Regions from separate parts of the Stenotrophomonas sp. 116085_Sma genome, predicted to be linked through region 2. Evidence: riboswitches for the same ligand, from Rfam matches in the RefSeq annotation. Region 2 holds a riboswitch; the other holds the start of a gene.
What was found. Region 2 has a riboswitch for glycine ahead of gcvP (aminomethyl-transferring glycine dehydrogenase). Riboswitches for the same ligand answer to the same signal wherever they lie in the genome.
Positions count from the first base shown of each region.

Region 1: another riboswitch for glycine. It lies ahead of ACZK0Z_RS20060 (trimeric intracellular cation channel family protein); the one in region 2 lies ahead of gcvP (aminomethyl-transferring glycine dehydrogenase).

Region 1 covers NZ_CM151057.1:4,334,643-4,338,021, forward strand. Annotated here, with positions in the region: gene ACZK0Z_RS20045 (hypothetical protein) at 1-297, opposite strand, end outside; gene ACZK0Z_RS20050 (nuclear transport factor 2 family protein) at 301-732, opposite strand; gene ACZK0Z_RS20055 (GIY-YIG nuclease family protein) at 880-1,155, opposite strand; glycine riboswitch at 1,196-1,285, shown strand; glycine riboswitch at 1,299-1,402, shown strand; gene ACZK0Z_RS20060 (trimeric intracellular cation channel family protein) at 1,487-2,104, shown strand; gene ACZK0Z_RS20065 (3-deoxy-7-phosphoheptulonate synthase) at 2,316-3,379, opposite strand, start outside.
Region 2 covers NZ_CM151057.1:3,652,758-3,656,136, forward strand. Annotated here, with positions in the region: gene ACZK0Z_RS17100 (multidrug effflux MFS transporter) at 1-812, opposite strand, end outside; glycine riboswitch at 1,114-1,216, shown strand; gene gcvP (aminomethyl-transferring glycine dehydrogenase) at 1,279-3,379, shown strand, end outside.

The DNA of each region.
Region 1 (3,379 bases), 680 kb from region 2:
CGGTTGCCGCCACAGGTGGCGTCGGGCAATCCAGAAGGCCTCCCGCTCCACTTCAGGCACCTTCTTCTTCATCACGTCCTTGTCGAAGAACTGGGCGATGAAACGCCACGGGTTCATCGGCTGGTATCCCGTTCGTGGTTCACTGGTGCACGCAGCCACACCACTCGGCACACGGTCTGCCGGCTGCGGCCGGCCTTCGACCAGCGTCAGCCCGAGCAGGTACAGCAGGCCAGGCAGCAGCGCGATGCCGGCGACCAGCACGACGACGGAGATCCATGCCTTGCCGGCGGCACGCATCAGTCACTGCGCCTTCGGCTTCGGGTACCACAGTGCGTTGACGATGACCCAGCGCTGCCCGAAGCGCCCCATGTGGAAGTAATCGACGAACCACGGTGTTTCCAGCCGCACCGAGGCAGCGCTGCCGGTCACATCCAGCACCGTGCAGCGGCGGTCCCATTGCTCCTTCGGGGTCTTCAGCGCGCCCTGCTTCGTCAGTGAGACCAGCTCTTCCTTCGACATCCGGCGCAGGCCAAGGCGCTCATCGGGTGTATCACCGAGGACCGCGCGCTTGGCCAGGTCCGGGTGCAGGGACCGTGCGACGCGCTGTGGGTCCGCCTCCAGCTGGCCGTCGACGTAGTCATGGCAGGTGGCTTCGATGGCCTCGATGGTGGCCGGGTCGGCGGCGGGGCTTATGGCTGCGGAAAGGGCGAACAGCAGGGCGATCGTGGACATCCGGGTCTCCAGCGCTGGGCGCGAGGCGATCATCGCACGGGCCGGGTAGCCCATCCACGCGTGGCGTGGATCTACTGTAGAGCCGAGCCCATGCTCGGCTTGACCATCAGGCAGCAGCAGCAACAACAGCCGAGCACGGGCTCGGCTCTACAGAAGCGCGGGATCCGGCGCCTGCAGCCAGGCCAGCTTGCGTTCGCGCGGCTGCTGCTTGAGCTGCCACTCGGCGCGCGAGGCGGCGGAACGGTCCGGGTATTCGCGTACGGCCAGCACGCGCAGTGGCGGCCGGGCCCGGGTGTAGCGCGCGCCCTTGCCGGCCTGGTGGGCGGCGAATCGCGCCTCCACATCGGTGCTGATGCCGGCGTAATAACTGCCATCGCGGCATTCGAGCAGGTACAGGAACCACGGGCGGGGGGACGGGGCCATGGCGGGATTATGCCGTGCTGCACTGCAGCGGATATACTGACGGCCGAATGCAGGAGAGAGGCGCCACGCTGGCGCCCGCCGAAGGCGCAGGCTCCCATGATCGCTCAGGCCGGTGGGCTGGAATCCCACCAACCATGCATTCGACTCGCCGAGCTGGAGAGAGGTCACCGGGCATGCCCGGGACGATCCGCCGAAGGGGCACGCGGCCCACGCCGCTGAACTCTCAGGCAAAAGGACAGCGGGAGCGGCACCGGTCATCGTCGTCCCGTCATTGCGCAGGCAGTGGCGGTAGTCGCGCATGGCCGGCCCCACCGCGCCCGGAGCCTGCCCCATGCTGCTGTCCATCATCTACCTGATCGCCATTTCCGCTGAAGCCATGACCGGCGCGCTGTCCGCCGGCCGCCGCCGCATGGACCTGTTCGGCGTGGTCATGATCGCCTGCGTCACCGCCCTCGGTGGCGGTTCGCTGCGCGACATCCTGCTCGGCCATTACCCGCTGGGTTGGGTGAAGCACCCCGAGTACCTGGGCTTCACCGTGTGCGCGGCGCTGATCGCCACATGGGTGGCGCGCTGGATGCACCACTTCCGCCGTACCTTCCTCGTGCTCGATGGCTTGGGCCTCATCGCCTTCACCCTGATCGGCTGCTCGATCGCACGCGAAGCGGGCCATGCGATGCCGATCGTGCTGATCGCCGGCATGCTGACCGGTGCGTTCGGCGGCGTGCTGCGCGACATCCTCTGCAACGAAGTACCGCTGATCTTCCAGAAGGAGCTGTACGCGATCATCGCGCTGCTGACCGGCGCGGCGTATCTGTTGCTGCTGCACTGGGGCGTGGCCGACGCCACCGCGATCCTGTGTTGCCTCGGTGGCGGGTTTGCGCTGCGCCTGTTGGCGATCCACTACCGCTGGGAAATGCCGAAGTTCGTGTATCACGACGAGGTGCATTGAACGATGGCGTGTTCGCCGGGCATGGCCCGGCGCTACCAGTCAAAGCCTGCACCACCCCGGCGATGTACCTGGCGCTGTCGCACATACGCAGCGCCAGGCGCATCGCCGGTGCGGACGGGTCGGCCTCCAACTCCGACCGACCCTGATCGCGGCCGCACCCCCGCAGGCGCTGGCCGCCATCCACACACATGCCGCACTCAGGCGGCTTCCATCAGGCGGCTTCGGACACCTTCACTTCACGACGGGCGCGCACGGCCGCAGCCAGTCGCTCCAGCACCGTCACGGTGGTGTCCCAGTCGATGCAGCCATCGGTGATGCTCTGCCCGTAGACCAGCGGCTGGCCTTCCACCAGTTCCTGGCGGCCACCGACCAGATGGCTCTCGATCATCACACCGACGATGCGCTGTTCGCCGTCTTCCAACTGAACGGCGATCTCTTCGATCACCTTCGGCTGGTTCTCGGGGTTCTTCAGGCTGTTGGCATGGCTGGCGTCGATCATCAGGCGCGTCGGCAGCTTGGCCTTGGCCAGCGCCTGGCAGGCCTCGGCCACACTGCCTGCATCGTAGTTCGGCTGCTTGCCACCGCGCAGGATCACGTGGCAATCCGGGTTGCCGGTGGTCGAAACAATGGCGGTGCCACCCTGCTTGGTGACCGACAGGAAGTGATGCGGATTGGAGGCCGCACCCACCGCGTCGGCGGCGATCTTCACGTTGCCATCGGTGCCGTTCTTGAAGCCGACCGGGCACGACAGTCCCGAGGCCAGTTCGCGGTGCACCTGGCTTTCGGTGGTGCGCGCACCAATGGCACCCCAGGCCACCAGATCGGCAATGTACTGCGGCGAGATCACGTCGAGGAACTCGACGCCGGCCGGCAGGCCCAGCTTGTTGATGTCGCGCAGCAGGCCACGGGCGATGCGCAGGCCCTTGTCGATCCTGAAGCTGCCATCCAGGTCCGGATCGTTGATCAAGCCCTTCCAGCCCACCGTGGTACGCGGCTTCTCGAAGTACACGCGCATGACGATTTCCAGCTCGCCGGCCAGTGCGTCACGCAGCGGCTTCAGGCGCTGGGCGTATTCGATGGCGGCGTGCGGGTCGTGGATCGAGCACGGGCCGACCACCACCGCCAGGCGGTCGTCACGGCCATGCAGGATCTGGTGCAGGGCCGCGCGCGAGGCGCTGACGGTGTCGGAGGCTTCATCGTCACACGGCAGCATCGCCAGCAGCTGGGCAGGCGGTGTCAGCGGTTCGATGGTGCGGATACGCAGGTCGTCGGTGT
Region 2 (3,379 bases):
GACAGGAACGAGCCGGTGGTCATGCCGCCGATGGTGGGGATGAACAACCACGCGAAACCGCCCTCGCCCAGGTGCAGGTGCTGCATCACGAACACCGGCGCCGAGGAGATGTACAGGAAGATGCCGCCGAAACCGATGCTGCCGGCCAGCGCCAGGCGCAGGAAGCGCGGGTTGAAGCCGATGCGCACGTAGTCACGCAGCAGCACGCGCGGCGACAGCGGCACCCGCGCCTCGACCGGATGGGTTTCCGGCAGGAAGCGCGCGGTGGCCGCCAGCAGGACCAGTGCGAACACCACCAGGAACCAGAAGATCAGCGGCCAACCTGCGCCACTGAGCAGGATCCAGCCACCGATGATCGGTGCGATGGCCGGGGCGATGCCGAACAGCATCGACACCTGGCTCATCAGCCGCTGGGCATCGTGGCCGTGGTACAGGTCGCGGATCACCGCGCGGCCGACGATCATGCCGACACCTGCCGACAGGCCCTGCAGCGCGCGGAACGCCAGCAGCGTGCTCAGGTCGGTGGACAGCGCACAGCCGACCGAGGCGCCGACGAACACCACCAGGCCGCCCAGGATCACCCGCTTGCGGCCCCAGGCATCGGACAGCGGACCGTGCGCCAGGCTCATCAGGCCGTAGAACAGCAGGTACACGCTGATGGTCTGCTGCACCGCCACCTCGTCCACCGCCAGGCGCTGGGCCAGCTGCGGGAACGCCGGGAAGATGGTGTCGATCGAGAACGGGCCGAACATGGCCAGGCCGGCAAGCAGCAGGGCCATGCGGCGGGTGGAGGGGGCAACAGCGGCGGTCATGGAGGAAACGTCCGGCAGGGCCATGCGGGGCAAGCACGGCGGGCGCCGGTCCCGCAGCAACGGGGACGGCGCCAGATGAATTCGGGTATCCGCCCATCATAGGTGGGGATTGCGCTTGATGCCATGCAGCACTGCACAAAACGCACGGCCGGGCCATCGGCCATTCAGGCGCGGCGGTCAGGGGGCGGAGGCGGCCGCCGCGCCCGCAACGGGCTATAATCAGCGGGCAACACGGTGGGAGAAGCGGAACACCGCTGCCGAAGGCGCAACGCCCGTAATCGCTCAGGCCCGATACCACCCGTAACACAACTCTGGAGAGACCGGTTCGATCCGGCGCCGAAGGGGCACGAAGCTGCGGTTTTCCGCGCTTTTAAACTCTCAGGCAAAAGGACAGAGGGGCGCCCCGCAGACCGCCGACCGGCGGCTTGTGCCCGTGCGTGTGCCCTTTCCTGACGGATCCTTCGCCATGTCCCAGAACACCCCTTCCCTGCGTGAGCTCGAGCACCACAACGCGTTCGTCGAGCGCCACATCGGCCCCAATGACGCCGAGATCGCGCAGATGCTCGACGTCGTCGGCCACGCGTCGCTGGATGCGATGACCGATGCCATCGTGCCGGCCAAGATCAAGTCGCCGGCGCCGCTGGCGCTGCCGGAGTCGATGACCGAAGTGCAGGCACTGGCGAAGATCCGTGCGATCGCCGACAAGAACACCGTGCTGCGCAGCTTCATCGGCCAAGGCTACTACGGCACCCACACGCCGAACGTGATCCTGCGCAACATCCTGGAAAACCCGGCGTGGTACACCGCCTACACCCCGTACCAGGCGGAAATCTCGCAGGGCCGCATGGAAGCGCTGATCAACTTCCAGACCCTGTGCGCCGACCTGACCGGCATGGAAATCGCCAACGCCTCGCTGCTGGACGAAGCCACCGCCGCTGCTGAAGCGATGACCCTGGCCAAGCGTTCGGCCAAGTCCAAGTCGGACACCTTCTTCGTGCACGACGCCGTGCATCCGCAGACGCTGGAACTGCTGCGTACCCGCGCCGAGCCCATGGGCATCGTGCTGCGCGTCGGCACCCCGGCCGAAGCGCTGGAAGCGGAAGCCTTCGGCCTGCTGCTGCAGTATCCGGATACCTTCGGCCAGGTGGGCGACTACAAGGCGCTGGTCGATGCCGTGCACGCACGCGGCGGCCTGGTGGCCGTGGCCACCGACCTGCTGGCCCTGACCCTGCTGGCCGCCCCGGGCGAATGGGGCGCGGACATCGTGGTCGGCAACAGCCAGCGTTTCGGCGTGCCGTTCGGCTTCGGTGGCCCGCACGCCGCCTTCATGGCCTGCCGTGACGCCTACAAGCGCTCGATGCCGGGCCGCCTGATCGGTGTTTCGGTCGATGCCCAGGGCAACCCGGCCTACCGCCTGACCCTGCAGACCCGCGAGCAGCACATCCGCCGCGAGAAGGCGACTTCCAACATCTGTACCGCGCAGGTGCTGCTGGCGGTGATGGCCTCGATGTACGCCGTTTACCACGGCCCGGAAGGCCTGACCCGCATTGCCCGCCGCACCCATCGCCTGGCCTCGATCCTGGCCGCAGCGCTGCGCAATGCCGGCGTGCAGGTCGGTGGCGATTTCTTCGACACCCTGCATGTCACCGGCGTGCATGCCGATGAGATCCATGCCAAGGCGCGCGCCGCCGGCTACAACCTGCGCGCGATCGACAGCGACTCGGTCGGCATCAGCCTGGACGAAACCACCACCCGCGCCGACATCGTTGCCGTGGCGGCCGTGTTCGGTGCCTCGCTGGACGTCGACGCGCTGGATGCCAGCACCGCCGACGCGCTGCCGGCCGGCCTGCTGCGCCAGTCCGCGTTCCTGACCCACCCGGTGTTCAACACCCACCACAGCGAGCACGAGCTGCTGCGCTACCTGCGTTCGCTGGCCGACAAGGACCTGGCGATGGATCGCACGATGATCCCGCTGGGTTCGTGCACCATGAAGCTCAACGCCACCGCCGAGATGATTCCGGTGACCTGGCCGGAGTTCTCGCAGATCCACCCGCTGGTGCCGGCCGACCAGGCGCTGGGCTACAAGGAACTGATCGACACGCTGGAAGCGATGCTGGTCGAATGCACCGGCTACGACGCAGTCAGCCTGCAACCGAATTCCGGCGCGCAGGGTGAGTACGCCGGCCTGCTGGCGATCCGCGCCTACCACCGCTCGCGCGGCGAGGGCCACCGCGACATATGCCTGATCCCGGATTCGGCACATGGCACCAACCCGGCTTCGGCGCAGATGTGCGGCATGAAGGTCGTGGTGACCAAGACCGACGCCAACGGCAACGTTGACGTCGAGGACATCCGCCTCAACGCCGAGAAGTACAGCGACCGCCTGGCCGCGATCATGATGACCTACCCGTCCACGCACGGCGTGTTCGAGGAAGAGGTGGTCGAGATCTGCGAGATCATCCACAAGCACGGCGGCCAGGTGTACACCGACGGCGCCAACATGAACGCCCTGGTCGGCGTCGCCAAGCCGGGCAAGTGGGGTTCGGACGTTTCACACCTGAACCTGC